4 regions of the Rossellomorea sp. KS-H15a genome follow, and region 2 is predicted to be linked to each of the others. Evidence: riboswitches for the same ligand, from Rfam matches in the RefSeq annotation. Region 2 holds a riboswitch; each other region holds the start of a gene.

Region 1 (8,035 bases), 1.3 Mb from region 2:
AGTGTGTATCCTTCTGGAACATAGCCGTTTAGTGGATCGTGAGCTGATGTTTGGTCGGTTACAATATCGATTTTGACATCACGCTTGAGCAGCTCATGATGAACCTCTGCTGCGTTTCCAAGTAGAGCGATGGAAAGTGCCTTGCCCTGGTCCCGTGCTTCATACGCCATCATCAATGCTTCTTCGATGGAATCGGTTTTCACATCACAGTACTTCGTGTCGAGGCGCTTCTGGATGCGCTCTGCGTCCACGTCGACAGCTATCACGACTCCTCCGTTCATCGTAACGGCAAGTGGCTGCGCCCCACCCATTCCGCCTAATCCAGCTGTAAGGGTAATCGTCCCTTTAAGGGAGTTGTTGAAATGTTTCTTCGCCAGTGCCGCGAACGTTTCGTACGTCCCTTGGAGGATTCCTTGTGTACCAATATAAATCCAGCTTCCCGCCGTCATTTGGCCGTACATCATAAGGCCTTTTTGATCAAGCTCGTGGAAATGCTCCCAGTTTGCCCACTTTGGAACAAGGACTGAGTTGGAAAGTAGGACTCTCGGCGCCGCTTTATGGGTTTTGAACACACCAACCGGTTTTCCGGATTGGACGAGCATGGTTTCATCGTTTTCCAGGTTTCTGAGAGTATGGACGATAGCGTCGAAGGATTCCCAGTTACGGGCCGCTTTCCCAATTCCGCCGTAGACGACAAGCTCTTCAGGAATTTCCGCTACCTCAGGGTCAAGATTATTGTAGAGCATGCGAAGAACCGCTTCCTGCTCCCATCCTTTACATTCGAGGTCCGTCCCTCTTTTTACGTGTACGATTCGTTTGTCTGCCTTAACCATTTGTCGTTTCCTCCTTTGTTTTGGTTGGTTTGATCAGTGTGCTTAGTGTTGTTTGCTGCAGCCATTCGTTGGCTTTTTCTATGTCTTTCGAGAAGATCCGGTCCTTCGTGATGGAAGGAATGACCTTTCTCGCTGCTTCGTAAAATTGTTTTGTCTGGCTTGCCATGAGGTCCGTCCCTCGATGTTCCGCTGCCTGCAGGTTACAGATGAGCTCGACGGCGAGGACTCTTCTTGTGTTCTGCAGGATCTGGTAGGCGTGACGTGATCCGATGGTTCCCATGCTGACGTGGTCTTCCTGGTTCGCTGATGATGGGATCGAGTCTACGCTTGCCGGATGGGCCAGTGTTTTGTTTTCGGATACGAGTGATGCCGCGCAGTATTGCATGATCATGGCGCCTGACTGCAGACCAGGTTGCGGGCTTAAGAACGGTGGCAGATCATTGAGCTGCGGGTTCACAAGTCGTTCGATGCGTCGTTCTGAGATGTTCGCAAGCTCTGCTATGGCGATCTTCATGAAGTCCATGGCGAATGCGATTGGCTGCCCGTGGAAATTCCCGCCTGAGATAATCTTTTCCCCGTCGTCGAAAATGAGCGGGTTATCCGTTGCTGCGTTCATTTCGATTTCGAGTTTTTCTTTTACATAATCAAGTGCCTGCCAGGAGGCTCCATGAACCTGCGGGATGCATCGTAAGGAATAAGCATCCTGCACCCGCAGCTCCCCCTGCTTCGTTGTGAGCTTGCTGTCTTCGAGGTAGTCCCGGATTCTTTGAGCCGTAGCGACCTGTTGAGGATATCCCCTTACTACATGAATATCTTCGTCGAAGGCATCCATGATTCCTCTAAGTCCTTCCAAGGTCAGACTGGCGATCATCTCACTTTGGAAAGCGAGTTCCTCCGCTTCCAGGTATCCGATCACGCCCATAGCTGTCATGGCCTGGGTTCCGTTGATGAGTGCCAATCCTTCTTTCGCTTGAAGCTGGATCGGGAAGATGTTTTCTTTTGATAGGACCGGCAGGGTTTGATGGACTTCACCTTGATAGTGGACCTCTCCCTCACCCATCAGCGCCAACGCTAAGTGGGAAAGAGGTGCTAAGTCTCCGCTTGCTCCAAGTGATCCCTGCTGCGGGATCACCGGGTGGATTCCTTTATTCAGGAACTCAGCAAGACGCTCTACGATGACCGGTCTGACGCCGGAATACCCTTTTAACAAAGCGTTACATCTCAACAGGAGCATCGCCCGTGATACGTTCTCCGGAAACGGATCCCCCACTCCGCACGCATGGGAATGAATCAGGTTCAACTGGAGCTCCTCCACATCATCCGCATCGATCAACACATCACTGAACTTCCCAAAGCCCGTGTTGATCCCATACACCACGCGCTTCTCCTTCACAATCCTCTCAACTGCCTCGCGACTCTTCCTCACCCGCTCCATACTCAGCGGCGAAAGCTCCACAGGCTCCTTCCCATAAATGACCCTCTTCGCCTCATCCAAACTCAAACTACAACCCGTCAACTCTACCATGTTGGTTCACTCCTTCTATTTAGGGACGGACCTCAGAAAACATGCTATTTTCGGTTCATTCCCATTGTTATTTGCTGTTATTCCTCGTATTTTCTCTTTAACGCTTTAACTTGATGAGGGACGGACCTCTTGGCTCACGTTCCCACACAAAAAGGAGGCTCGACCAAAGACAGACTTCTGCCTTTGGTCGAGCCTCCTTTCAACTAATATCTCTAGGCTCTCATTATTTAAATGTGATTGATTCCAAGTCCGATCGTTTCGTGCTCCAACCCCTTAATGGGCGCACCAATCGTTCCATATAACGCGACGGCAATCCATTCGCCTTCCTCTTCACTTTCATACGGAGTCCCTCTCACAACGGAGAAGCGCAAGCCCACCGTCCGCAGGATCTCTCCCAATTGGGTCTGACCGCGGGTGACCCCTGTCAGTGCTTCCATGATCGCGTGATACAAAGCATGCATCTCCCGGTACAGATCTTCCCGGACCAGGTCACTCCGCTTCGCCGCTGTTTCTATCGCGGCCACGATTTTCTGGCTGTCCATCGATCCGATCTTACCGGTGCAGTAACTCCAATTCAGCTCATTGAAATGACGGTTCCACTCTTCCTCTTCCCTGTCTAACAGGAGAAGGAGCATGGCGTTCTTTCCGATACGAGTATGATCTGTCTTATTCAAGTGGCATTCGCACCTTACGTGAAAATTCTAAAAATACTAATAACTACTATTATTGTATGGTCTGATTCATAAGAGGTCAACGAAAAAAACGGTGATTTTAGAAACTTAGAGAGGTAGTTTGGTAGCGTGGTAAAGGGTTTTTGAAGGATTATGACAGGAGGGCTAGTGGAGGTCCGTCCCTCAAAAAAAGACGTACCTGTTCAGGTTCGCCTCATTCCTCCTTTACTCTTCTTGTTTTTTTCCTTTTCCTTTGAATACCTGGGGATTGTTCATAAGATAGGTGACGGTTCCGTCATCGGATTTCAGGCTTAAGTAGGATAGGATATCCTGCTTGTCTTCGCTGGTGATCGGGCCGTCTACAGGGTATAGGGGCAAGATATTCAGTTGCTCTGTTCCCTCCCGCTTTTCGAGTACGATCTTGCAATCCTTTGGTGTGTTGTCGCCTATCCGGACGAATTTGAACGGGATGGAGTGGCTCCGGTCGACGGGAACGGCAAACAATGTCGTGAACCCGACTGTTTCAAGAATCTTATCCGAGTACATGATGCTCTCAAGCGCATGAGAAAATCCCGGCGGACGATTCACCACGACCAATTTATTGTAATAATGCTGCCCTTGAAAAACGACTAAATGTTTTCTTGTTTTCTTGACGATTCTCTTGGAAACGTGAAAATCCTCCAATATTAAAAGAAATTCTTTACTCATACTTTCCTCCTCCTCAGAATAGGAATTTTGTCCTACTGTTTATGAATTTCGACACCAATATTCAAAACCCTCTATATTTTTCCAAAAATATTTTACTTTTTTCATTTTTTAATTGGGTTTTCATATGGTTCTTCGTGTTGTACTTCTTTCTCTACATATTCCTTATATCGACTTATTTGTGGTGCGGGAAAATAATTGAGCGTGCGTTCCTTGGAAAGCAAGGGGTTATCAATGGAATGGATGTAAAAAGGATAACTGCTCCAGGGGTATGTCTCGGGGTGGATGGTGAGTTTCGCTTCAACAGGATTGTGGTGGATATACCTGCTCGCTTTAATGAAATACGATGGCGTATCAATCTTGGTCGATCCATACCGCCCTTGGAACACATGACCGACATAATCATATTTCTTGTTGAAATAAACGGCGTAGCGGGTATGGAGGATACGGATGAATCTCTCAAGTGGAACTTCGTGGGTTTCAAGCAGCAGATGGATGTGGTTGGACATCAAACAGTAGGCGTGGGTGGTGAATGGGTACTTTTCTTTCGTTTCCTGCAAATACGTTATATACTTCCTGCGGTCTTCATCATCATGAAACAGATCCTGCTTACGGTTCCCCCTCGCCGTCACATGATAAGTCGTTCCCGGACTCCAATTCCGAGGCGTTCGAACCATATCATCACTCCTTCTCTTAAATCTCATATTCTTACACTAAACCTATTCGACACAAATACGTAAAATCCTCTTTTTTATTGAGGGACGGACCTCCATTCATTCACGAAACTCTGTGAACGAAATGGGTAGAGAGGTCCGTCCCTCCTTCTATCTCTCTCTTCTGTGGCCGTCAAGGTTGGTGATGCTGTTATGTGTGTAGTAGATGACTCGCTGTTTTCCAAGATGTTTCGTACTGAATATCAGATTCGACTCCGGTTTCATCTGGATCCATGTGATGACTCTCTTTTCGCCCCTCGTTGAAAGATTGGCCACTCTCCCTCTTGGTTGTTCCCCCATTCCATCTCCACCTTTTCCCCCAATTCGACAAAATTACAATTATATTTACATTTTAATACGTTTTACTGTAATTTTGTATACCTTTTCCAAATTATCTCGAATCGTAATCAAAATAACGATTTCAAAACGTGTAATTTCCTAATACCTCTACATAAAAGCTTTATCTTGAAGAAAAAAGGGATAGTCGGTGAAAACAATGGAGCTACATGTAGAATTACAGCATTACGGCAATGATGTATTGGAGCTTACCCAGAGAGAAGCCGCCCTTCGCCTGAATATCAGTCAGGGCGCACTATCAAACTATGAAACTGGTGCAAGGGACATCCCTTACAAGATGCTGCTTACCTTTAAGGAAGTCTATAAAATCCCGACCCATGAAATGAACCGGATCATGTATGGCGAGGAAAGCGACAGCCTTGGACAGAGTCACGATCCCATGATTCTGAGAGAAACCTTTGAAGACGAAGAAACAAAAGAAATCCTGAAAACCCTCGGGGAGCATCCCAAATTCAAGCGAACCCTGTCATCCCTCTCCTACTTCACAGACAAGCGCAAAGAAAAATTCATCGCACACGTCAACCACTTTTATCAGACGATGAAGGGCTGGTAGAATCCTGTGGGAGGGACGGACCTCACTATCCGCAACTTAAACCCTGTTATACCGGGATTTCCGCTCCCATCTCCTCATAAAAGCGAGGTCCGTCCCTCTATATGTTGAGACAGGTCCCTCCACCAAAAAAAGCGCCTAGATTCCCGGGTTGGGGGTCTAGAGCGCTTTTTGGTTTGCATCTATGGTGTATCCTGATTGGAGTTCTTGTTTGAGCCAGTGAATCATTGTGTTGGTGTCCATGTTTCCTTGTTGACCTTTGTCGAACGCTTTTTGGATCACGTTCAGAATATGCTGATCGCCGTTCACATTTCCTTTCAAAATGACAACCTCCTACATCATTAAACAGTTTATATCACTTTATTACACTATTAGACGGTTTTTCAAACATCAATTTTATGCTATATTACCAGAAAAAACCACTAAATGGAAGATAAAATTTATTGAGAATTATCTTAAAAAATGACTATATACCTATTCAACTACTCTACCCTCTTGTCGATATAATAGTGGTATGGTCTTGAAAAGTGGCAAAATCATCGAAAGGTGATGACGCAAAGCTAAAGGGGCTATTACATGCCAGCCAGCTACCAAACCAAGGAGGGATTATTTTGTCGTTTTTGACACCCGAAGAAATAGTAGTGAAAAAGAAAGCTCGAAAAATGTGGATGTACATAGGTTTATTTGTTTTTACTGTCGCGCTTATAGCGGGCACAACATTTTTAACGTACAACATGTAAAAGCGTCCTGAGGCGCTTTTTTAATTTTATAAACTTTCATTCTACAATTTATGGAAAGTTTCGGGGTTTTTCGATAGAATAAGAGAAGTAATCTAAACTAGTTGGAGGCAACCATATATGCATAAAGAAGTTAAACTCATCCGGGGATTAAGACAACCATCCTACTTCTTTTATCAATTGAAAGAAACGGAAGTATTAAGAGGATATAAACAAAAGATATTCCTTGTTTTCCTATTGTCTGCCCTTGTCTTTGGCCTCATATCTTCCTTTGGAATCGGAATGGATCCTCTATCAAAGGAACTGACGAAACTTTCACCTTTCACATTCGAGATGGAAAAGTTCTTATTTTTATTAGGTAGAATCATTTCTGGAATATTATATGCGGCGGTGATCCTGTTTGTACCAGCCCTGATTTTCTGGACGATTTCAGACGAAGGGGAATATCGCAAGCTCGTCATCACGCAAAGCCTAGTTCTTATCATTTTATTAATTGAAAGACTAACGTACATTCCTTTATCCATTTTCCTTTCACTTGATTGGTTCTCATCGCCTCTATCACTCGGAGTCATCGCTCAATACATAACCGCTAAACCATGGGTCATCTATTTCCTGGGCTGTTTCTCCCTCTTTAAGATATGGGTTTTCTATATTCAATATAAAGGAGTCAAGAGACTCACCCAGCAAAAAAACTGGCTCATCTGGCTCGTGATTTTATTAACAAATCTACTATTCTGGGCTGCTACTGCATTTCTGGCATTCCTGGATTTATCCACTCTAATCTAACTATTTAAAGGCTGTGAACAATCATGCATAAACGAACCATAATATACACCACCCTCACTGTGTCGCTCCTTTTTATAGGTGCCAATACCTATCTCATTGAAAAAGCGGACAGTAAAGTCGACCGGGAGGTCCGCGTCGCCGAATGGGAACCCGTCAACAAAGGGTCTCTCGCCAAAGAAATGCCGAAAGCAGGAGTCGTCGCTTCCGAAGAAGAAAACTACATCTATTTTAACGATGAATTCGGTTCCTTCAAAAAATTCCTCGTCAAGGAAGGGGATCAGATCAAATCGGGAACTCCCCTCTATGAATACGAAGTAACCGATCAATCTCAGCAAAAGAGCGTACTGGAATCAGAAGCTGATCAGCTCGAAGACGAGATCGACAGCATCGAAGATAATATTTCCGACCTGAAGCGACTGGAATCATCCCTTCCATCAGGCTCAACGGATGATAAAGAAATACCGATCGACGCCAGTGCCCTTCAATCGGAATATGATCTGAAAAAAGAGATTGCCGCAAAAGAATTGGAAATCGATCGCCTTGAAAGCCAAATCGACAATCTTGAGCGCCAAATCAAGGATATCGAATCATACGAAACGACCCTGACCGTCCAAAGCAGCGTGGACGGAACCATTAAGGACCTTTCCCATGCGATCGACAATCCATTGATCACGATCGCATCGCAGTCCACCGTCGTCACAACCGAACTGACGGAAAAAGAAATCGTCAAAGTCGATGAAAACATGAGCGCAACCGTTCAATCGGATGTTGAGAAAAAGACCCAAAAAGGAATCGTTACCCGGGTAGCAACCTTGCCAAAGAACGATCCTCACATCCAAACCGACAGTCTGTACCCTGTAGAAATCAAACTGCAGGACACAAAAAACGAACTGCTTCCAGGACACCATGTCTTCCTATCCATCATCACGGATGAAGTAAAGGGCGCATTTGTGGTCCCAATGACGGCTGTTGAAAAAGATGGGGAATACAAATACATTTGGATTTTAACACCAAAAGGAACCGTCGAAAAACGAAAAGTCGAAACCGGACTTACAGTGGGCGGACAGCAGCAAATCAAATCCGGAGTAAAAGCAGGGGAATACTATATCGTCTATCCTGACGAGATCCCGGCCCTTCAAAAAGATGCTGCATTCATCA
Region 2 (8,035 bases):
CTCTCGGCACTTCCTCATCAACCAATTCAGCCTTGTTGAATGCATAAATGATTGGAATGTCGCCGGTCCCAAGTTCATCAAGGGTTTGATCCGTCACCTTCATCAATTTCTCGTAATGAGGATCTGAATAATCCACCACATGAACAATGAGATCCGCTTCGACCACCTCTTCAAGGGTGGAACGGAATGCCTTGACCAGCTGATGGGGGAGTTTGTTTACGAACCCTACCGTATCTGTCAGAAGAAATTCCTTTTTGTCCGGTAAGGTGATGTTTCTGACCGATGTTTCCAGGGTCGCAAATAACATATCCTTCTCGAATACCTGCTTGTTCTCATTCGGATGGAAGGTTTCGACAAATGCATTCATGGTCGTCGATTTACCCGCATTCGTGTACCCGACCAGGGAAACGACGGGGATTTCACTCTTTTTACGCTGTTTCCGCTGCGTGGTTCTCAGGTCGACCAGTGAATCCAGTTCTTTATTCAAGGCCGTTATTTTTTCTTCGATCCGGCGGCGGTCAAGCTCTAGCTTCGTTTCACCGGCTCCACGGTTGGCAAGTCCCGACCCGCCACCTTGACGGCCCAGTGATTCCCTGCGTCCAACCAGACGGGGAAGCATGTATTGCAGCTGTGCCACCTCGACTTGCAACTGAGCTTCACGGGTTTTCGCCCGTTCTGCAAAGATATCGAGAATCAGCATCGTTCTGTCCATCACCCGGACATCAAGCTTTTCTTCGAGGACCCGGATCTGAGAAGGCGCAAGTTCATCGTTTGTAATCAGAACATCCGCTTCCCACTCTTCTATGAGCGGCAGCAGTTCGTCAATCTTCCCTTTTCCGATATAATGCACATGATTCGGCCGGGGCAGGTTCTGAGTCAGTTCCCCCACGACATCGATTTGCCTGGCATCGGCCAATCCTTTCAACTCTAACATCGAATACTCAAAGTCATTGTTTTTATCCTTCGTATTAACGCCTATGGCGATCGCTTTTAATCTTTCTTCCATTACATAGTCACTTCCTGTTTGTTTATTTTGGTCATATGGTGCAGAAAAAAACACAGGCCTCCGCCTGTGCTTTTTGTAAATGGATTTGAATATACCAATGGCGCAAGAAGAAGACCGCATTTTCCCCCTGCATGTTTTTCAATAAAAAAACACACTATAGCGCCTCTCGGTACGTATTCAATTCTATTTTTAAGAGAGTGCCATGCGCACTCCCTTCACCTTCATTTCACGTTAAATGAAGAATTCCTTTAAAAATAGTCAGACCAATCCCATTTACCCTGCACACAGGCAGAGCCTTTGAACATATTCAATTAAGCGTTCAAATTGCGGATACGTAGTCTGATCAAAATCAAAAGGAAAACCTCCATTTCTCATAAGTTACCCCCATTCTACCACACCCCGTGATGGATGGGAAGATATGGTTTGAGGGACGGACCTCCAAAACCATTAATTATGGATCCTCCAATGGATATTTTGAGGTCCGTCCCTCACCACGTTACCCGACTAAAGAAAAGAACCCCCAATCCTTCACCTTTTCCGATGAATTCACAACCGGATCGGGGGAAATTGGAGGTCCGTCCCTCAAGCTTACAGGATATCTTTGAAGTCCCGCGCCTGTAGGTCGAGGCGTCGGGCTGCACGGCCGATTTCTTTGAAGGCCAGGACGGCGTGTTCGTTGAGGCCCTGGTTGTTTGAAATGCCTGATTGTGACCGGATTGTTCCTTCATTGATTTTTTTGATTTCGCCTGTGATTCCTTCCACATGGGCGTTCACTTCCTGAATGGAATCCTGGACCCTTGTGGCAAGCTTTCTCACTTCACCTGCTACCACATTGAATCCTCTTCCATGTTCTCCGGCACGTGCCGCTTCAATGGCGGCATTCAGTGCAAGAAGATTGGTTTGAGTCGCAATCTCCCTGATCGTCTTGACAATATTCCCGATCGAATGTGCCTGCAGAGTAAGAGACTCCAAGGTTTTCATATTTTCATTTGAGTCCTCGACCAGTTTCCCGGTGGCAATAGCCGCTTCTTCACTTCTTGTTATCCCCTGCTCAGCTTTTTCACTTAGCTCTTCAGACATCTTCTGTAATTCAGAGGCAACCTTTCCAATCGTTGTTTCCCGTTCTGTAATATCCGTCGCGATCTTTACAACACCTTCAAGTTTTCCTTCTTCACTATATACCGGTGTATATGTAGCCTCCAACCAAAGAAGTTTCCCGGTCTTCGTGACCCGCTGAATTTTCTCCTGAAAGCTTTTCCCATTCCTTAAATCCCGCCACAACTTCTTATAATCCAGACTGCCGGCAAACTCCGTTGTACAAAATGTCTGATGGTGCATCCCAATCATTTCTTCTATATCATATTCCATCGTCCTTGCAAAATTCCCATTCACCCAGAGCACATTTCCGTTCCCATCGAATTCTATCATAGCAAGCGATTCTTCAATGGCTGCAAGTATAGCAGACTCCTTAAATACTTGAGTACTATTTCTTGATTTGGTTTTCAGCACTTCGCAACACTTCCTCTTTCTCAAAAAAATTAGTAGAGACAAAACAAATATGTACCAAAGAGATAGTAGTCGTTTTATGGAGGCTCTCCGCTTGGCAATGTGCTGGCCGGTTGCGCCACTCGCTCCTATTCACAAACAGCGCCCATTTCACCAGTGAATGATCTTCGCTTCCAACTCATATATTTGTAAGACTATCCTACTAGTTAGACCTCCATTTAACAACTATTATCCTCTGAATTTTATAAATTCTCTTCCGTTATTCAAACAAAAAAAGACCCCCACCCCACATACAACCTTTGATGCAAAGGCTGCCGTAAGATTGGAGGTCCGTCCCTCATATTATTCTGTACCCTTTCTCCACTCTTCTTCCTCGATCAACATTTTACCCGGCCAAGTGTAAGCCATGATGCCTCCGTCTGCTGTGATGTCTTCACCTGTCACGTAGGAGCTGTCGTCCGATGCGAGGAACAGGGCCACCGTCGCCATTTCTTCCGGTCTTCCCAAACGGCCCATCGGTGTGATCCACTTATTGGCCTCCCTGAATTCCTCACCCATCTTTTCCTGTTTGCTCCCGACGAGATCGTCAATCAGTGGGGTCTCGATTGTTCCGGGTGAGAGGGAATTCACTCGGATGCCATGTCTCGCATAATCAATGGCCATGGCTTTCGTAAAGTTGATGATTCCACCCTTTGCCGCATTGTAGCCAGACCGGTCCAGATCTGCCGCATGGCCGGACATGGACGCCGTATTGATAATGGATCCGCCATTTTCAAGCATAAGTGGGATTAGATACTTGCTGCATAAAAAAGTCCCTCGCAAATCGACTGCGATGATCCGATCAAATAGTTCCACAGGATATTCATGCACCTTACCACCCTGTTCATCGACCCCGGCGTTGTTAAAGAGGACATCGATCACACCAAATTTCTCCTTTATCTTTTCAGCAAGCGACGTGACACTTTCCTCACTGGAAACATCGAGATGGAATGCTTCTGCCTTTCCACCATCGCTTCTGATCCCATCGACTGTCTTATTCATTTCCTTTTCATTAATATCTGCACAAACCACCGTCGCACCTTCACGGGCGAACACTTTGGCAGTCGCTGCCCCGATCCCAGTGGCAGCTCCTGTAATCACCGCGACCTTATCTTCTAGCCTTCTCATAAAGTAATACCTCCTTGAAATATCTCATGGATAGTATTTTCCCCTTATGTGAAATAGTAAACATAGAGAGGGACGGACCTCCACAGGGCCTGTTTCATCTTCGAATGAAAGGCATTTGGAGGTCCGTCCCTATTAAAAGAACTTAGATTAACATCCCAAAGTACTGCAAACGGCGTTTTTCAACACAGATACCAGATTGCTGTTTGGAGCCAAGATCGATACCAACAACCAAGCAACAAGTAATAATACGGCAATCAGAAAGGTGACAAGTCCTAAAGACATCTAAAATCCCCCCTTTCTTTTTATAACTCTAGTAAGTGAGCTCTCTTACAAGGTTATTCTATGAAAAAATGATAGAGTTGGACCGGCAATTATAATAGAAAAGAAAAAAAGGGCCATACCCCCGTCTTAACAAAACCTTCACAAATAATGGGTATTTCGTGTGATTGAGAACACTTTCACATGGGTATACACTATACTGGAATGAACATTCATTCCGCATTACCGTTATGAAAGGCTGAATTGGTATGTCAATGGCATTAAATAAGCGGGACAGCATTGTAGCGAGTTCACTGGCTCTATTTGCAGAACGGGGTTATGACGCCACGACGATTCCCATGATTGCCTCGTCCGCAGGCGTGGGAGCAGGAACGATCTATCGCTATTTTGAAAATAAAGAAGTCCTTGGGAATACGATTTTTCAAGAATATGTGAAAATTTTTACTGAAACAGTGGAAAATGATTTCCCGTATGAGAAGTCGATACGGAATCAATTTCATCATATTTTCCAATCGATGATTCAATTTACAAAAGAACAGAGCCAGGCGCTCTACTTCATCAGGACACACAGCAGCGCCCACTTCCTCAACGAGGAAAGTCACACATGCTTCGAAGAACTGTTGAATCTATTTAAATGCTTCTTCGATTCTGGAAAAGAGAAGAAGATCATCAAGAATCTGCCTTCCACGGCTTTGATCGCCATCCTTTATGGTGCCTTTCTCGAACTTCAGCGACTTGTCCGGATCGGAGAATTGGAGCCTGATACCTCTATGCTTACTGATGTAGAGGAAAGTATGTGGGACGCTGTACGATTACATATGTGAGAAGCGATTCGTTTCTCATATCTCAAGCGGAATGAACGTTCATTCCGCAACAACCAAACTTTAATACGAGGTGAAGGAACCATGACACAACAATCTCAATACCCACAACCGAAAACGTATGGACCACTCGGGAATTTGCCCGTAATCGATAAAGAAAAGCCCCTTCAATCATTTATGAAGCTTTCCAGGGAGCTGGGACCCATCTATCAGTTCCAGTTTCCCGGCAGAATGAGCACCTTTGTTTCCAGTGCGTCCCTTGCAAAAGAAATATGCGACGAAACCCGTTTTGATAAAAAAGTCGGACCGGCCCTGCAAAAAGTGAGAGCCTTCGGTGGAGACGGACTTTTCACCAGTGAAACGACAGAGATGAATTGGAAGAAGGCGCATAATATCCTGCTGCCAAGTTTCAGCCAGCAGGCCATGAAAGGATACCACTCAAAGATGGTGGATCTCGCCACCCAGCTCATCCAAAAATGGGCACGTCTTAACCCTGCAGATGAAATCGACGTCCCCGAGGATATGACCCGTCTGACCCTGGATACCATCGGCCTCTGTGGTTTCAATTACCGTTTTAACAGCTTCTACCGGGAAACCTCCCATCCCTTTGTCGATAGTATGGTCCGGGCTCTGGATGAAGCGATGAACCAATCACAGCGCCTCGGTCTTCAAGATAAACTGATGATCAAATCGAAGAAACAATTCAGGGAAGACATCGAGTACATGTTCTCACTTGTCGACGAATTGATTGCCGACCGCAAGGCAACCGGGGATCAAGGGGAAGAAGATCTTCTCTCCTATATGTTGAAAGGAACAGATCCCGAAACAGGCGAGGCGCTCAGTGACGAGAACATCCGCTTTCAAATCATTACCTTCTTGATTGCAGGTCATGAAACCACAAGTGGACTCCTCTCCTTCGCCCTTTACTACCTGATGAACAACCGGGAAAAATTGAAAAAGGCTCAGGAGGAAGTCGATCGTGTGGTGGGAGATTCCATTCCTGACTATAAGCAAGTGAAACAGTTGAAGTATGTCCGCATGGTCTTGAATGAAACGCTGAGACTGTGGCCGACCGCCCCTGCATTTTCTGTATATGCCAAAGACGACACAACTCTTGGCGGCCAATATGATGTCAAAAAAGATGATGTGTTCACACTCGTAATCCCTGAATTACATCGGGATTCATCCGTATGGGGAGATGACGTGGAAGCCTTCATTCCTGAACGATTCGAGGACCCGTCTTCCATTCCCTATCACGCATACAAACCGTTCGGTAATGGACAGCGTGCCTGCATCGGACAGCAGTTCGCCCTTCATGAAGCGACACTGGTGCTCGGAATGGTCTTGCAGCATTTTGACCTGATCGATCATCAAGACTATCAACTGGATGTCAAAGAGACGCTGACTCTCAAGCCTGATGGATTGACGATGCGGGTTTTACCCCGTAAGCCTGCTATGGCATTCTCCATCGCTTCCTCCGAAGAAGCTACACCGGAAAAAGCGGCTACATCTGTCCAGGTAGAATCATCCCACGGCACGCCCTTGCTCGTCCTCTATGGCTCAAACATGGGAACGGCGGAAGGAATTGCCCGGGATCTGGGGGAAACAGGCCGTCAACAAGGATTCCGGACAGAGATCGCTACATTGGATGAGTACAGTGATGGACTCCCAACAGAAGGAGCGGTCATCATGGTTTCTGCTTCCTACAACGGAAACCCTCCTGACAACGCAGGTCAATTCATTTCCATGCTGAAAGAAAGTCGGCCTGATGACTTTGAAGGGGTTCATTACGCAGTGTTCGGATGTGGTGACCATAACTGGGCGACTACGTATCAGAGGATCCCTAACTTCATAGATGAACAGCTTTTTGAAAAAGGCGGACACCGCATCGCAGAAATCGGGCACGGTGATGCAAGCGATGACTTTGAAGGGGATTATGAAAAATGGGCAGACTCCCTTTGGCCGAATCTGGCTGACGAATTGAACATCGAACTGCATCAGAACGATGGATCTAATAGCTCCATTACAATGAATTATGTCAGTGACGTGAGCGACACACCACTGGCACGCACGCACCATGCCTTTACCGCAGTGGTAAATGAGAATAGAGAGTTACACCACGCAGAAAGCGGCAGGAGCACGAGACATATCACCCTCACGCTGCCAGAAGGTGTTACCTATCAGGAAGGCGACCATATCGGGGTTCTTCCGCAAAATCCGGCGTCTCTTGTCGAGCGAGTGCTCAGTCGATTCAACCTGAACGGGCAGGACTTCGTTACCTTGACGGGCGATTCTGGTAAAGCGGCGCACCTCCCTACAGAGAAGCCTGTAAAACTTTATGAATTACTGGCCAATTATGTAGAGTTCCAAGAACCCGCTACCCGTTCTCAAATCAGGACCCTGGCTGCTCATACCGTCTGCCCTCCTCACGTCGTTGAGCTCGAGGAACTGTTGAAGGATGAAACGTATAAAGAAGCGGTATTAAGTAAACGTATAACGATGCTCGACCTGGTGGAGAAGTACATGGCATGTGAAATACCGTTTGAAAGTTTCCTTGCACTTCTTCCATCATTGAAGGCACGCTATTATTCGATTTCAAGCTCACCTTTATACAAAAACGGAGAAGCAACCATCACCGTCAGCGTCGTCCGTGGAGAGGCCTGGAGCGGGCATGGTGTATACAAAGGAATCGCATCCAACTATCTTGCAGAGCGATCCCAAGGGGACAAAGTCGCCTGCTTTATCTCTACACCGCAATCGAACTTCCAGCTGCCAGAGGATGCGGAAACCCCGATTGTCATGATCGGACCAGGAACGGGAATCGCTCCATTCAGAGGATTCATCCAGGCACGCAGCGTTCTTAAGGAGCAAGGAAGATCACTCGGTGTGGCCCATCTCTACTTCGGTTGCCGCAATCCTGAGCACGACTACCTGTATCAGAGCGAATTGGAACGAGCGGAACAAGAAGGGATTGTCACCCTTCATACGGCATTCTCAAGATGCCCGGGTCAAGAAAAAGCATACGTCCAGCACCGACTTGCAGAAAATGCAGAGGAAATCCTGCCATTATTGAAAGAAGGCGGACGACTATACATCTGTGGGGACGGAAGCAAGATGGCTCCGGATGTTGAAAAGACATTAGTAGAAAGCTATATGCGTCTCTATCAAACATCGAAAGAAGAAGCTGATAAATGGCTGAGATCATTGGAAGAGGATGGTCGATACGCGAAGGATGTTTGGGCAGGGGCATGATGTA
Region 3 (8,035 bases), 1.6 Mb from region 2:
GGTCGCTTCAGGAGGAGTAAGTGGGATATCTACGATTTTGAATGGATTGTTTGACTGGAAGCCCGCATACGTTCAGTGGGCATTCAATATACCATTATTCATAGCAGGACTGATCTTCCTGGGTCTTCAATTCGGAGTCAAGACAGCCATTGGTACGGTGTTTTTACCACTAGTCGTATTCTTGACCGAAGACTGGAAACCATGGACGGAGGATCCCCTGCTTGGAGCCCTTTTCGGAGGTATCGGGGTAGGACTTGGGTTAGGGATCGTATTTCGTGGAAGGGCTTCTACGGGAGGGACGGACCTTGCCGCCCAGATCGTCAATAAGTTCACAGGTCTGTCCTTGGGAACCTGTGTTGCCCTAATAGACGGGATGATCGTCCTTTCTGCAGCCATCGTCTACGATATCGAACGTGGATTATATGCTTTGATCGGTTTATATGTAACAAGTAAAACCATCGATCTCGTCCAGGTAGGAATAAGCAGATCGAAAATGGCGCTGATCATTACCAATCGCCAGGAAGAAGTTCGTGAAGGAATTCTGAATAAAATCGACCGTGGAGTGACAAAACTATCAGCATACGGGGGTTATACGGATGACGAGCGCCCGATCCTCATGTGTGTCGTGGACCAGACAGAATTCACAAAACTGAAACAACTGGTCAAAACCATTGACCCTTCAGCATTCGTCGTAACTATGGACGCTTCAGAAGTATTGGGGGAAGGTTTCAAACGGGTTTAAACCTGGTATAATTATGTAAGAGAGGGACGGACCTGACAACTGATCCGTGACTCTGAAATATGTTTTCCTTAGGGGGATAAAAATGAAGAAAAAGCTGCTAGGTGTTCTTTTTGGCGCTTCATTGGTACTTGCAGCCTGCGGTGGTAACGACGGCGACAGTACAGAAACAAGCTCCGGCGGAATGGATCCTGAAAAAATCGTAAATAATAAGTGCTCCAGCTGTCATGGTGGGAACCTTGAAGGCGGAATGGGGCCGGCCCTTAAAAATATCGGGGCAGAACTAAGCAAAGATCAAATCCTTGAAACCATTAAGAATGGTAAAGGACAAATGCCTCCTGGACTCATCAAAGGTGATGAAGCAGAAGCGGTTGCAGAATGGTTATCGAATAAGAAGTAAAATCGGGAGAAGAATCCAATGGGTTCTTCTTTTATTTTTGCCGAGATTTGCTTAAAGTTACCCAATCGAGGCGGTTGTTTTATAGACAAGCCTTCCTCTAAATAGATATCCACAGTTTTTTCCCAATTCTTCTTTAAGTCTTTGTTACAGAACCTTTTCTCATGAAATCACGCAAATGTTATTCTCTCTAATAGCTAGAATTATAACCTAGTAACTTAATCTGATTACCATCATCTTAGCGTTTATCATGATGGTATCCTTTTATGTAAGTATGTAGTATTAGGACCAGTTAATAGGTATAAATAACTATAAAATGGTCTGAACATAGGTAAAATCGACAATAAAACAGGTAATAAATTCACATTTTTTCAGGTTCTGAAATGTAAATGTAATAATTTTTTTCCTTAACTTACTATAAAGAGATGTTATAATAATTTTCGGAAGCGTAATTCGAGGTTTTTCACCATTTTTTGTCTAACGGTGATAAAGACGACTTTGGTTACGTGCCGTGTACATATGTCGATAACAGCCAAGAGGGTAACTACATAATACAAATTAGGTGATTTGAAAATGATAGAAATGAAAGACGTCTACAAGCAGTACAGCAACGGTGTCATGGCTGCTAATGGCTTTAACGTCCACATTAAGCAAGGTGAGTTTGTGTATGTGGTTGGGCCTAGTGGTGCCGGGAAGTCTACTTTTATTAAAATGATGTACCGCGAAGAACGTCCTTCCAAAGGAGATATCGTTGTAAATGGTATCAATCTCGCAAAACTGAAAAATAGTAGAGTTCCATACTTAAGAAGAAACGTGGGGGTTGTATTCCAGGATTTCAAGCTGCTACCATCGCTGACAATCTATGAAAACATTGCCTTCGCACTTGAAGTGATAGAAGAACATCCAAAGCAGATTAAGAAAAGAGTCATGGAAGTACTGGACCTGGTAGGGTTAAAGCATAAAGCAAGAATGCTGCCGAATGAGCTTTCCGGTGGGGAACAACAACGTGTATCGATTGCTCGATCCATCGTGAATACCCCGAAGTTGGTAATCGCCGACGAACCTACAGGAAACCTTGATCCCGAAACATCATGGGATATCATGAACATATTTGAAGAAATCAGCAACCGTGGAACCACGGTGATCATGGCTACGCATAACCGGGAAATCGTGAATACAATCAAGCATCGGGTAATCGCCATTGAAAATGGCCGGATTGTCCGGGACGAACAGCGAGGTGATTACGGTTATGAAAGCTAGAACGTATGGCCGCCACCTTAGAGAAAGCTTCAAAAGCATTGGTCGTAACGGCTGGATGACATTTGCATCAGTGAGTGCCGTTACCGTGACACTACTACTTGTTGGTGTGTTCATCGTCTTAATGCTAAACATGAATAAGGTAGCAACCGATATTGAGAAAGACGTTGAAGTACGGGTCTTACTCGAAATTGGGACTGAAAAATCCCAAACCGAACAAATAGAAAAGAAGATACAAAACATAAGTGGTGTGGAATCGGTTGAGTATTCTTCCAAAGAAGAAGAACTTCAAAACCTCGTCAAGGATCTGGGAGACGATTTCAGATTGTTTGAACAAGATAACCCATTATATGATGTGTTTATCGTAAAAGCAGACAATCCAAGGGACACCGGGAAAATCGCAGGTCAAATCAGCAAATTTGATGGTGTCAATGAAGCCCTTTACGGGGAAGCGAAGATTGAAAAACTATTCAATGTACTGGAAATGAGTCGGAATGTTGGACTTGTATTGATCATCGGTCTGTTGTTCACGGCAATGTTCCTCATTTCAAATACAATCAAAATTACCATTGTCGCCCGAAGAAGGGAAATCGAGATAATGAAACTCGTGGGTGCAACCAACTGGTTTGTACGCTGGCCATTCATATTAGAAGGTTTATGGCTTGGAATTTTAGGTTCTATTATCCCGATCGCTCTTGTCTCAACAGGTTACTACTATGCCTATGGATTTATTAAACCAAAACTACAAAACAATTTTATTCAGATATTAGATTTTACCCCCTTTATCTATCAAGTAAACGGATTAATTCTATTAATGGGTTGCCTGATCGGGGCTTGGGGAAGCTTTATGTCTGTGCGTAAATTCTTAAAAGTGTAAAATTTGATAGGTTGATAGAAGCTGAAAGGAGCATGCCGCTTGAACAAGAAGTATTTCATATCATTATCTATTGCAGCAGCATTAACAATCGGAAGTCTACCAACGTTAGCAACCACTGCTAGCGCTAACTCCTCCGTGGAGGACTTGAAGAAACAGCAGGACGACGTTTCATCTAAAAAAGAAGAGATCAATGGCAAGATTAGTGAAAAAAATTCTCAAATCGACCAAACGATCAATAAACAAAAAGACCTTGAATCACAGATTGCCGAAATCAGTACGAAATTAAAAGATACAGAAACAAAGATTGCAGAAAAAACAAAAGAAATTGATGAAACAACAGCAAAGATCAATAAACTTAAAGCGGATATTGAAGAGTTAAAGAAGAAGATTGAAGAGCGAAATGAACTTCTGAAGGAACGTGCTCGTGCCATTCAGGAAAAAGGCGGCTCTGCCAATTATCTAGACGTATTACTAGGAGCGGAAAGCTTCGGAGACTTCATCAACCGTGTCACAGCAGTGAATACCATTGTAAGTGCAGACAAAAAGATCATGGACGAACAGAAACGTGATCAAGAGGAATTAGAGAAGAAGCAAGCGGAAGTGGAAAAGGAGCTTGCTGATCTAGAATCGTCTAAAGCAAACTTGGAATCGTTGAAGAAAGACCTTGATAGTCAAAAGGCTAAAAAAGCTGAATTATTTAAGCAGCTGGAAGCTCAACAGGCTTCATTAAAAGTAGAAAAAGCCGATCTTGAGAAAGAGTCCGATGAACTTTCAAAAATGGAACATCAGCTTGAAGGTGAAATCCAGGCTGAGCAAGCACGTCTGGCAGAATTAGCCCGTCAGCGTGAAATCGAACGTAAGCGCCAGGCAGAAGCGGAAGCGGCGAAGCGTGCAGCAGCACAACAGCAGGCGACAGCAAGCAGCAGCGGCGGGTCTTCATCAGCATCAGTAGCTCCTGAAGAAACAGCTCCAAGTGCCCCTGTAAGTGCAGGAGCATGGACAGCACCAGCACGTGGAACAATCACAACCAACTTTGGTTGGGATGTCTTAAATGGTGAGCGACGTTTCCACTACGGTACAGACATTGCGGCACGTGGAAGTGTTCCAATCTCTGCAGCAGCAGATGGTTATGTCATCAAGAGCCATTACAGCTCAAGCTACGGTAACGTAGTGTACATCACTCACTCTATTAACGGTCAAATGTTTACCACTGTGTATGCCCACATGTCTTCTTCATTAGTGAGCACTGGACAAGCAGTAAATAAAGGTGACAAAATCGGTTACATGGGTAACACAGGTTACTCTTTCGGACAGCATTTACACTTTGAACTATACAGAGGTTCATGGAGTGCGTCACACGCTAATGCTGTTAACCCACGTCAATATATTAACTTTTAAGTTTTAAAAGTCCCTCTTCTATTTTGAAGGGGGACTTTTTTGAGTGAAGGCGGAGGAACTCTTTCTTCCAACTACTTGTAAAGATTGTTAACTGGTAAATCAACAACTTGTTTACGAAAGACTGTTTTCATATCCTTATTTTTCTAGTATAATGGCAATATTCAAGTGATTTTTCGAAAAAGGCAAACTAATTGAAAGATTAGGACGCAAAACCACGGGTCTACCATTTTTATTAAAATAATGATCGCCGGGTTACCGAAAACAATGGAGCAATGAATACTAATTCGAATCTTTTTCTAGTATCATTCAGCCTGCCTTTTTGGTGGGCTTTTTCTCTGGGAATGTTCGTTTTTGTTGGATTTGAATCTGTACGAAGGATGATGATGTTGGAGTTAGCAGATATAAAAAGACAATTAAGAAGTTTCTGCAGAAGAAATCGCACAGCATTGAAGTACACTCATATTGGTGAGTACTCTGCGGAAGAAGTGTGTGAGATGTTTATTGAATGTGTCGGAATCGAAGAGATACAAAAGATTCTACATGACATTGACATTATCAATCAACGCGGTGGAGATACCGTCAAATACTTCATGCTCATCCTCGAAGGATTGAGAGCTGCTTAAGATTTAGATTCCTTCACAGGGTAGCATATTTTCACGTCGTATACGAAAGGATCCTTCAGAGAGGGATCCTTTTTTGCCGGGAAAAGAGCACTATCACCGTCTGTAATCATGACGGTAAGGGATACACTATGAGTAAATCACTTGCCTGAATGATGGAAATTTAAGATACTAATACATAATAGGGTATATATTTCGAACGGAGGAAACGTCATGACCGGACACTTATTCGAACATCACAAAGCTTCAAAGCTCCTTGACCCGGAACGACAAGAGCTCCTACCAGTGGATAATGTATTAAAGTTGCTTCAATTGAGGAAGGAGGATATCGTTGCCGATCTAGGCTGCGGGAATGGCTATCTAACCCTTCCGATTGCCAAAGAGGTGGAGACGAAGGTCCAGGCGGTAGACCTGCAGCAGGAGATGCTTGAGTACCTTAAACATCGTGCTGGGGAAGAAAACATAGATAATATCGTGTATGTAAAGTCGTCTCTTGAATACCTTAGCTTTAACAAAAGTACATTGGATAGGGCCGTTTCTGCCTTCGTCTTACATGAAGTGCCGGACCTGATCAAAGTCTTTCAGGATCTTCACGATATGCTGAAGGACGATGGAATCTGGTTGATTCTTGATTGGGAAGCGGTGGAATCGGAAATGGGACCTCCTTTAGAAGAACGTATACCATCTGAGGAACTTGAACGTCAGCTCAATTCAGCAGGATTCAAGACAACAGTGGGGCATCTGCATCCTTCTGTCTACTATATCGTCGTGAAAAAAAACACTTCTCTATGAAAGGTGTAGAACTGAATGGATGAAAGATGGTACACCATAGGCACCTTTACATTCCCATCTACCTGGGGAGCAATCATCGCCTCGTTCATTTTGACCTTTCTTTTCCTCTACTTCTGGAATCGAAAGGCTAGCGACTGGTATTCAAATGGAGTTTTTTACTTTTTGGTCATCTGGAAGCTGAGTGTCATTCTCGTTGATTTTCAAAATGTCATTGAACATCCCATTACGATCCTTTATTTCAATGGTGGAAGGTGGGGGTATTGGTTAGGCTTGCTGACAGTGCTTTTATTCATTTTCGTTAAAAGGGTGGGTAGGACGTCTCACCTGGTCATTGCCTGGATGAGCACAGTCGTTTTCTTTGAACTTATCTTTCATTTGCTCCAATTTGATATTCTTGCAGGGGTATCTCAATTCATCATCAACGGTGCACTGATCTTATTTTTACTGAAAAAAGAAAATGATAGCGATACTTGGGCCATCCAATTGGTGATCGTTTTCACCCTTATTCAGCTGCTATTCCAATCCATTTATGGAGGCTTTGTGTTTACCACTGTCACCTGGACGTATCTCATTGTGATGGTTTATCTTATCTTTTTCAACGGAAGGTGGAAAACGAACATTGAATAAACGAAATTTTGCTCTGGCGATCGTTGCCCTGCTGATCGGGATCTTCCTGGTGAATTTGTTTCAGGATCAACAGGAAAAAAAGGCAAAAGAAGAGGCTGACCAGTTGGCCAAAGAGTCCATGGATCTGACTGATGCCAAGCAGGGGCTCACCCAAGGGGATCGTGCACCGGACTTTACCTTGACCACTTTAGATGGTGAAGAAGTCAAGCTTTCCGACTATCAGGGAAAGAAAGTGATCCTGAATTTCTGGGCCACCTGGTGCCCGCCATGTAAAGCGGAAATGCCCCATATGGAACAGTATTACGAAAAAAACGCGAAAAAAGAAAGTGTCGAAATCCTTGCTGTCAACTTGACCTCACAGGATGATGGGGAGAAGGCAGTCCAGCAATTTGTCGACGGCTATGAACTCACTTTCCCCATTCTCATGGATGAAAAAGGGGATATCGGAGACGAGTACCGGGCATTCACGATCCCGACCACTTACATGATCGACACAAACGGCCTCATCCAGCACAAAATCGTCGGCCCCATGAACGAAGAAATGATGGGTAAAATGGTCGGAGGCATGGAATAATGGGAGGGACGGACCTTTAAGAAGACGTTTCGTTTTATACGCTATGAGGTATAAGTAACCATGACTCAAAAAGGAGGATCAAAATGTTCCACTACACAAAAGAAGTTTCAATGAATGTGAAGGATGCCGTATCAGCAGTAGAGGCAGCCTTGAAAGAAGAAAGCTTCGGGGTTCTGTGGAATCTTGACCTGGCCGCAAAGCTTCAGGATAAAGGGCTGGATTTTAACGAAGAAGTCGTTGTCCTGGAAGTATGTAATCCCCACGAAGCGAAAAAGGTGCTGGAAGAAAGCATGCTCGTCAGCTATTTCCTGCCTTGTAAAGTGACGGTATACACCGAAAAGGGAACGACTAAGATCGGGATGGCAAAGCCAAGCAAGCTGATTGAAATGGTAGATAACGATGAATTGAAGCGATTGGCGTTGGATATCGAAAATCGCCTGATCGGGTGTTTAGAAAACGTCTGACGATGAGAACCTGTTGCCCTAAAGCGATGGGTTCTTTTTCTTTATCCAGAACCTCATACTCCTCACAATCTTCTGAATATGGTACACTTTTAAAAATACATAGCTTGAGGAAGGATGAATGTGAAATGAAATTCACCACCAAGGTCGTACATAGTCAGCTGAAAGGAACAGAGGAAATCCGTAGTAAGACAACACCGATCTACCAGACGTCAGCTTTTTCTTTTACGTCTCTGGAGGAGCTTGAGGGTTTCTATGAGGGGAAGTCTCCCTATCTTTATTCAAGAACGGGT
Region 4 (8,035 bases), 870 kb from region 2:
TCAAGCGATCCTTTACCATGCCACACGTAAGATTAAATCTCCTCAGGGAGCACAACTTGCAACAGCAGGCTTGGTCAGTTCGACGAATCTTTGCACAGCCAATAACACAATTTCCATTATCATCGCAGGACCACTGGCCAAAACGCTTAGCGATCAGTATGGCGTAGATTCCCGTAAGTCAGCCAGTATCCTCGATATTTTCTCTTGTGCCGTTCAAGGGTTGATCCCATACGGTGCACAGGCACTGTTAGTGGCGGAAGTAGCCGGCATATCACCTATCAGCATCATCCCTTATGCCTTCTACCCTGTCCTGATTGCCGTTTGCGGACTGATTGCGATTCAATTCGCCCTTCCGAAGTTCACACGGAGAACCGCTGCTGGTGGAGATCCGGTCCGTTCTTCTTAATACGTTGGAAAAGAGACAAATCCGTATGGGTTTGTCTCTTTTTTGTGTCTGGGTTATTCAAGCACCCTTAAAAAAGCAGACCCCGATTTCCGGAGTCTGCTCCCTTCTTATAACAAATCATTCACATGATACAGTTTACCACTTTCAATATCGGTTTTGGTTATGAGAGCCACCAGTGCATCCGCTACCGTGTCCGTGCTGCGCAGCATCCCCTCTTCTTTGTAGCGCTGGAACGACTCAACCTCGGCAAACGCTTCTTTGGAGGACGAGCGGATTTCCCCCTGCATATCCGTATCCATCACTCCCGGACTGAAAGCGATGACCTGATGACGGCTATGTGTGTTGGAGAGCTCAAGGCTGACCGTTTCAGTCAGCATATTGACTCCCGCCTTAGTCGCACAATACGTACTCCAGCCATAAACGGGACGACTTCCCGCTCCTGAACTGATGTTGACCATGATCATCTTCGATTCAGAGCCTTTTGCTGCCTTGAGCAATTCATTGGTGGCGATCATAGGTGAAAGTAGATTGACGTGGACACTCGTTTCCATTGCTTCATTTTCCACTTCACCCGACGTATTGATCGGTGTCACCACGCCTGCATTTTGAACGACATATATCTTCTTGGCTCCAGATCCAAATACCTTTGCCCCTACTTCGCGGAACACCGCTTCTGTTTGTCCCGATTGAGATAGATCACAGGGAAAGAATTCATACGACACTTCTTTTTCCCGTGCAAGCTTTTGTAAGCTGTCATTATCCGAACGGGATATATTGAGAATACCGATGCCTTTTTCAATAAAGAGCCTGGCGACGGACTCCCCTAATCCCCTTGTTGCTCCTGTCACGATTGCATAATCCATTTCGAATCATCTCCTTCTTACATACTGATTATAAAGGAGAGTTTCCTTTCCTCAAAAAATTAAGCATCAAGTTAACCGAATTTTTACTAATATTTGTGAAAAAGCACACCATCAAGGCATGCTCTCATCAATCAAATGATATTCCGGTATGAGGTCGGATAGTGGTACGATCGACGCTTTTTTCTCATAAAGGGGAAGAAATTCTTTTAACATGGTGGCAACCTTCATGCCTGTAACCCCCACATGCCCGATCGCGATGGTTGCATCATCACGATCCAATGCCTTTGAAAGGAGTCTCGCCTGCTTCCCGATGTGTTGAATGGTGTAGATATCATCAAAGAATAATTCGTTTTCTAGGTATGGGACGCCCATTTCCTTTGCAAGCTTCGGAATGACACTCTTTCCTGTTGTTTTACTATCCAGATAAAATAACCCCCTTTCCTTGCATATGCCGAGGACAATCCTCATGACCCGCTCATCAGCGGTGGCCTTCGAGCCCATATGATGATTGACTCCTACTGCATAAGGAACCTCTTCCAGGGCTTGCTCCACTCTCTTCCTGATTTCTTCATCGGATAGGGAGGTCGTGATGGCCCCCGGTCCGAGCCAGCTCGCTTTCCCTGACATCGGTTCCATGGGTAGGTGGACGATGACCTCATGTCCATTTTTATGGGCTTTTTCCGCATCTGCCTTGGTCGTTGGGAGAAAAGGCATGACCGCAATCGTCAACGTGACGGGAAGGCTCAGAATTTCCTCCGTCCCTTTCATGTCGTTTCCTAAATCATCGATCACAATCGCAAGTTCATTCTGATGTGCCGGAAGAGGAAGGATGTTTCTTGCTGAAACGGACATCTGTATGGAAAAAGTCATAAGTAAACAGATAACAAGGGTTCTCATATGGCATCACTCCTTTTTCTTTAGGATGTCCATTTTAAGGAGGATATACGAATGGAGGTCCCCTCAAAAATCAGCAAAAAAGAAAGCCGGGAAGCGTAAATACGCTTCCTGGCTTGGAATTCAGGAGGAACGGACCTATTGATCCCAGGCTTTGGTGGGACGGTCTTTAGGGTAGCCGTGGGTTTGGCGATATGTTTTTCTTTGTGTTGTGAAGTCCCACCAGTTCTTGCTGCTTTCAGGGTGATTGGCGTGGTGGACGACACATCTGAGTGAGTCTTCCACGCATGGGTCCATCCAAACACCGTACTTCTTCTCTAAGTCGATGATAAGATCTTCCCCCTTCTCTCCCTTGATTTCTTCAAAGGTATAAAATCCAAGATCCTCTACAACATTGTGGGCCATATTGGGTCCAATAGAAGGGATCTGTTGAAATATAGACATGCCGACTAAGTAACGGGATCTTTCCATCGTGATGTTCAGTTTCTCACGGAGAAGTTCAGGAGAACATTCATTCAGATCCCCAAGTCGTATCTTTGCTTTACGGAGGGCTGACCTCTCCTGATCAGTCAATGGAAGTTTAGGGCTTTTTCTGCTCACCTTTCGTCTCCTCCTTATCCTTTAAAGGTTTGCTGGCGGACAAGTTGGAAGTCTTCCACCGCCGGACGGTTCGTTTTCTTTTTAACAGTTTTGCGTTTCGTCTTGATTGGTTTATCGTTCACCAGCACCCCGACTTTCGTCTGCTGGATTTCCTTCACGCCCTGAACAATCAGCTGCATGGCGATGATCGCGATCATGAAGGCAACGAGTGGTGCAATGACAATCCAGTACTTGCCTGTCATAAGGGAATTCTTCGTGGAACTGATCAGTCCCGACCATTCAAATGTTCCTGACTTTGGGGGATCCGGAACCAGTCCGCCTGTTATGATCGTCCCTCCCAGGAATAGATGAAATAATCCGAGATGCACAAGGATAAGAAGCGTCTGGATGAATTGCTGTCCCCATATAATAAACAGCCTTGGAGCCAGGTGAGGGAAGAGATGCGTCCAAAGCAGGTGCTTGTTGCTTCCACCAAGGAGCTTCGCAGACAGGACAAAATCCTGCTTCCCTATTAATTTCAGTTCATTCCCGATTAACACAGTGGTCAACGGCAGCACAAGGATCGTTAAGACAACGGCTTCGAACACCAATCTTTCAAAGATCGAGTGATCCCACCCCAACACAGGCAACCCCCAAAGGACCGGTCTTAATAAGAGATAAGCGATAAGACTTAAAGGAAGAAAGTGAATCGAATCCACCATGCGGTCAAGCCAGTTCTTCCTGCTTTCTTTCAAGTGGAAATGATAGGCGATACCAAGATAGAATCCCCCGACCACCCGCAGGGAAGCAACAATTAAAGCAAACAACAGGGTATACTTCGCCCCCACAATAAGCTGATCGAGAATACTGTAACCGAAGAAATCCGATCCCAGAATCATGTCCCCAAATGGTTTATGAGGAGGGGCACTGATGATCCGTCCCTCATCATTTTTCATAAATTGAATTTGTTTGATGGGCTCTTCTTTCAATGTTGAATAAAGGAAGCTGACCGCGATCAAACCAAATATCACCGTGAACCCGGTGGCGAATTTGCCATTATGCATATGCTGCCACCACAGCCTGCGTATGGTCGATAGAAAGCCCCATATCTTCCATTCAGTCCATTTCGTTTTATCCCGTTTATATTTCGCGTGATCCTCACTGCTCTCATGATTGATCCACAGGTAAACACCTTGGTACACGATGAAAAAAGGGGTGTAGATCATAATCAATGAGATCGCAATGACCATCGGCCTGAAATCCTGTATGATATAATAGGTGATTCCTCTCATGTTAAAAATGGTTTCAATGATGAATAAACTCGATAGCATCCCCCAAATGATCAGCTTTCCATGATAGAAAAGACTTGGTGAGATATTTTTCAAAACATGTGAAAAGAGGATCCGCCCTTTCGACATCCCCTTACTCTGGGCAAATTCAATGTGAGGCTTCAATAACTCTTCTTCCATAATGAAAATGAGGATCCGGAAAAAAGAGATCATCGGGATGATCGACAGCGTAATCATCGGGGCAAGAAAGATCTTCTCCTCCCCGAACTCGGTAAAATTCATCAGTTCCACACCGAAATATTTAAATACATAGACAATCATCAACTGGAGCATGAACGCAAACATTAAATCAGGCACCGTCTCCAAGAGATTCAATGCTTTCTTAAGAACCGATGTGATCGGTCGGGGTAAAAAGACGGTGAAAACGGTAAGAATAAAGGCAATACCAAGCCCTATGCCCAATGCTCCCCCAATAATCTGCAGTGAATACAGGTATGGTCCCCAAAGCATATCGAGGAAATTGACGGTAATCCCTTTATATGAATAACTCCAATTGGCCCCATCCATGAAAACAAAGATGAACTTGATGAACTCCTCCAAGTAGCCAACAACATTATACAGCCCTCTTTCCTTGAACACTTCCGGGGCAATACTCACGGCCAGGATCCCAATTAGACCGAGAATATAATAAAAGATGAACCTGATTGGAAACTTGAGATATTTCATATATTGAATCCCCTTTTATTCTCTTTTTCCTCAGTTTAATAGAAATGTTAAAATTTTTCAATTTTATTTCAAATCTGACAATTCGGTAACAAAAAGAGTGACCCCGCTATGTCAGAGTCACTCTCACCTTCTAAGCCAATAACCGGCTCGGCTTTCCTAAATAAAAGCCCTGTCCAATCGTTATCCCGATTTCCCTTGCCACCTGCATATCCTGTTTTGTTTCGATCCCCTCTAACACAATCAACGTATCACTTCCGTAGAATTGGCTGAAAAAAGAGAGGAACCGCTGTTTCTTTTCATCCTGTGCCAAATTCATGGCGAAATAGCGGTCAAGCTTGATGATTTCCGGTTCATATTCAATGGATTTCTTGATGGAAGACGTCCCCTGCCCGAAATCATCAATCGCATACCAGACACCATATTGCTTCAGTTCCTTCAAAGACTCTTTCAACAACGGATTCTGCCAAAGCTCTTCCGCACTGGACTCATTAATTTCAAGCACAAGACGGCCCTTCATGTCAGAATGGCGGTCCATAAGATCGGAAAAATAGGTGTGAAAGCTCGGGTGCAAAATCGTGGTGATATAAATATTGAGAAACAGTTTACAGTCCCCGATCCCGTTTTCCGAAAAACTTTCAAGTGCCTTTGAAATGGACAACGTATCCAGTTTGTACAAGATATTGGCCTTCATGGCCGATTGAAATACACTTTCGGGATTTTCATTATACTTATTTCGCAAAAGACCCTCATAAGCATAGAGGGTTCGATGTTCACCCATATCATATAATGGCTGAAAATCATGGTAGATAAAGTCGTCTTGGAAAATAGTAAAGATGTTCATAGGACCCCTATACTCTCTCTTTAGTTTTTGGTCTTACCCACAAAAAAACCACACAAAAACGCATTATCCGCGTTCGCATGTGGTCGGTTGCGCTACTGGCTCCCCTAAATGTAAGCGCCCATCTATCATTTAGGTTCAAAGCCCCCAGTCGAATGGTCAGCTTATAAAGATATTTGTCTTATAAGAAAAATATACCACATAACTAGTACTTATGGGGTGTATTTTCCATAAATTATTTGAAAATTCATAAAGAAAGACTATCTTGAAACAAATGGATTGCCACTAACCCAGAATCTCCATGGATAATCCCTGGCTTCCCCTGTGTTATCAATCCCAATTCGTTTCCCGGCGGAAATGTTTTCAGGTTGATACCCTTCTGTAATCATGAGCGGCGGTTGTAAATAACTCCCCCCATAATCCTCCATGGTAATGCCCAGAGCCTTCGTCAACTTTCCCGGCCCATTGGTCCAATTCTTCTTCACATGACCGGGGCGCCTCGCTTCCATAAGCTCCTGTCCATGAAGAGGCTCTACGGCTCTGATGAGGATCGCTTCAGGCTTCTCCCTTTCTCCGCTCACTACGTTTACGAGGCAGTGAGTATGCATGACGTATGTATAAATGCGGCCAGCTTCATGGAACATCACTTCCGTCCGCTTTGTGCGCCTGTTTCCGTAACTGTGGGCGGCCCTGTCGATCGGCCCCATATAGGCTTCTGTTTCTACAATATAACCTGAAGCGATCCCTTCTTCGGTTTCTTTCACTAACACGCACCCCAACAGAGCTTTGGCAAGCTCCAGCGTCGGCTGCTCGTAAAAGGTTGGGGGCATAGGTGTTCCTTCCATGATTTCACTTCCTTATCTGCATTGTCTAATCTATTTGTACCCTACCTTTGCCTATTTAAATCAAGCATCCACGATTGTAGTAGATTCCACGCCTCGATATTTCAATTCCGGCAACCCTACGCCTCTGGTCCCATTCAAAAATAATCCTATGGCTCATTGTCGTAGTCTCTCCACTGCATTAAAATAAATGTATCAATTGGAAAATCAAACCAAAGCGAGGGATTGAAATGAAAAACGCATTTGCCGTCATGATTGCACTGCTTGCATTGGGGACGCTCTATGTCATCCTAAATGACAATACATCACTGTTTGCAAAAGAAAGTCAGTCAGGAGAACGGATTGAAGTCACGAATAATATCAAACATATCGACCTGGACTTGGAAAACAGCGACACAGAAGTCATACCAACTGACAAGAATGAAGTACAGGTCGATATAGAGGGAAAAGGGACAATGACATTGGCGGTGAACGGAGAAACGATTGACGTAGCGGTCAAGCATAAATGGTATCAATGGATTGGATTCAACCGCAAATCAAACGTTACGGTCTATGTTCCGAAAGAATATAGTAACAGCATGGAAATCGATATTGGCGCCGGCAATTTTGTGATGGCTGGAGAATCTGATTCAAAGAAATGGAAGCTCGATGAACTGTCCATTGACATGGGATCTGGGAATATGCAGCTTAAAAACATCGAGACAAATGTGTTCGAACATGATGGCTCTTCAGGGGACCTGGTCGCAAGCGGTCTCACTACAAAGGATGGAAGAGTGGATATCAGTTCGGGGGATGTAGAATTATCAAACTTTGAAGGTCCCCTTGAAGGCGACTTATCCTCAGGGGAATTAACGGTCACCATGGACTCCTTAAAGGGAGACATGACATTCGATGTCAGCTCAGGGGGAGTGGAGCTTGATCTACCGGAGAAAGCAAGCTTTAAACTGAAGGGGCAGGCGAGCAGCGGGGATATTTCCTGCAATCTTCCTCTAAAAAATCAAAAGGTAGAAGACGGGGATATTTCAGGGGTCTCAGGCTCCGGGAAAAATACCATTGATGTTTCAGTGTCCAGTGGAAATGTAGATATCTACTAAAGAAGAGTGCCGGGAACACCCCGGCACTCTTTTACATTATTTATGATGGAATGGACATCTCCCTTCAATCGGTTCCACATCGTCCCCAATAAAATACTGCTTCCACTCACGGTGTTCGGGATCCCCATAATGACTGATATTAGGATGCTTCGGTAAGCCGTCCCATTTTTCGACCCGCTCTCTTACTTTTTCCCTGGACATGATTCCCCCCTTGGAGGTACCCTCCAAGCCTTCAAAAATCCTTCTTGGCTGAAATCCCAGTACTAAGCTATTCCCAAGATCCCTCGTCTTTCGCTGCTTGTAGGCAGGGGCATTCCCAAACACGAAGAAAGGTTCCCCTGCAAAGGAAAAAGCCCACAAATGGTGATCAGGGTCCTCTGGATAATCTTCCGGCCAATCCTCCTTATCCTCACCATGGAGAAACTGCAGGATCCTCCAGAAATAATCTCTGTAATGAGGGACGGACCTCTTCTCCCTTTCAGGCTCCACAAATAAAAAGAAACC

What was found. Region 2 has a riboswitch for cyclic di-GMP ahead of M1J35_RS22755 (methyl-accepting chemotaxis protein). Riboswitches for the same ligand answer to the same signal wherever they lie in the genome.
Region 1: linked by a shared signal. The riboswitch ahead of M1J35_RS01515 (hypothetical protein) and the one ahead of M1J35_RS22755 (methyl-accepting chemotaxis protein) in region 2 are both predicted to bind cyclic di-GMP.
Region 3: linked by a shared signal. The riboswitch ahead of M1J35_RS00115 (hypothetical protein) and the one ahead of M1J35_RS22755 (methyl-accepting chemotaxis protein) in region 2 are both predicted to bind cyclic di-GMP.
Region 4: linked by a shared signal. The riboswitch ahead of M1J35_RS03780 (EAL domain-containing protein) and the one ahead of M1J35_RS22755 (methyl-accepting chemotaxis protein) in region 2 are both predicted to bind cyclic di-GMP.

Annotation. Positions count from the first base shown of each region.
Region 1 covers NZ_CP096886.1:328,600-336,634, forward strand. Annotated here, with positions in the region: gene hutU (urocanate hydratase) at 1-833, opposite strand, end outside; gene hutH (histidine ammonia-lyase) at 826-2,358, opposite strand; gene hutP (histidine utilization transcription antiterminator HutP) at 2,586-3,032, opposite strand; gene M1J35_RS01490 (hypothetical protein) at 3,255-3,737, opposite strand; gene M1J35_RS01495 (transposase) at 3,839-4,411, opposite strand; gene M1J35_RS01500 (hypothetical protein) at 4,559-4,747, opposite strand; gene M1J35_RS01505 (helix-turn-helix domain-containing protein) at 4,944-5,357, shown strand; gene M1J35_RS01510 (hypothetical protein) at 5,514-5,675, opposite strand; cyclic di-GMP riboswitch class I at 5,874-5,949, shown strand; gene M1J35_RS01515 (hypothetical protein) at 6,212-6,877, shown strand; gene M1J35_RS01520 (efflux RND transporter periplasmic adaptor subunit) at 6,901-8,035, shown strand, end outside.
Region 2 covers NZ_CP096886.1:1,615,923-1,623,957, reverse strand. Annotated here, with positions in the region: gene hflX (GTPase HflX) at 1-1,006, opposite strand, end outside; gene M1J35_RS22755 (methyl-accepting chemotaxis protein) at 1,595-2,515, opposite strand; cyclic di-GMP riboswitch class II at 2,611-2,696, opposite strand; gene M1J35_RS08330 (SDR family oxidoreductase) at 2,855-3,679, opposite strand; gene M1J35_RS22690 (hypothetical protein) at 3,827-3,961, opposite strand; gene M1J35_RS08325 (TetR/AcrR family transcriptional regulator) at 4,207-4,782, shown strand; gene M1J35_RS08320 (bifunctional cytochrome P450/NADPH--P450 reductase) at 4,864-8,031, shown strand.
Region 3 covers NZ_CP096886.1:21,724-29,758, reverse strand. Annotated here, with positions in the region: gene M1J35_RS00140 (YitT family protein) at 1-742, shown strand, start outside; gene cccB (cytochrome c551) at 825-1,139, shown strand; gene ftsE (cell division ATP-binding protein FtsE) at 1,710-2,396, shown strand; gene ftsX (permease-like cell division protein FtsX) at 2,386-3,270, shown strand; gene M1J35_RS00120 (murein hydrolase activator EnvC family protein) at 3,310-4,668, shown strand; cyclic di-GMP riboswitch class I at 4,840-4,928, shown strand; gene M1J35_RS00115 (hypothetical protein) at 5,046-5,291, shown strand; gene M1J35_RS00110 (class I SAM-dependent methyltransferase) at 5,502-6,080, shown strand; gene M1J35_RS00105 (hypothetical protein) at 6,096-6,707, shown strand; gene M1J35_RS00100 (redoxin domain-containing protein) at 6,700-7,281, shown strand; gene M1J35_RS00095 (DUF302 domain-containing protein) at 7,365-7,745, shown strand; gene M1J35_RS00090 (trans-sulfuration enzyme family protein) at 7,871-8,035, shown strand, end outside.
Region 4 covers NZ_CP096886.1:747,547-755,581, reverse strand. Annotated here, with positions in the region: gene M1J35_RS03805 (Na+/H+ antiporter NhaC family protein) at 1-406, shown strand, start outside; gene M1J35_RS03800 ((S)-benzoin forming benzil reductase) at 514-1,269, opposite strand; gene M1J35_RS03795 (divergent polysaccharide deacetylase family protein) at 1,381-2,139, opposite strand; gene M1J35_RS03790 (helix-hairpin-helix domain-containing protein) at 2,302-2,763, opposite strand; gene M1J35_RS03785 (ABC transporter permease subunit) at 2,778-4,757, opposite strand; gene M1J35_RS03780 (EAL domain-containing protein) at 4,888-5,598, opposite strand; cyclic di-GMP riboswitch class II at 5,671-5,751, opposite strand; gene M1J35_RS03775 (DNA-3-methyladenine glycosylase) at 5,856-6,440, opposite strand; gene M1J35_RS03770 (DUF4097 domain-containing protein) at 6,668-7,531, shown strand; gene M1J35_RS03765 (YqcI/YcgG family protein) at 7,568-8,035, opposite strand, start outside.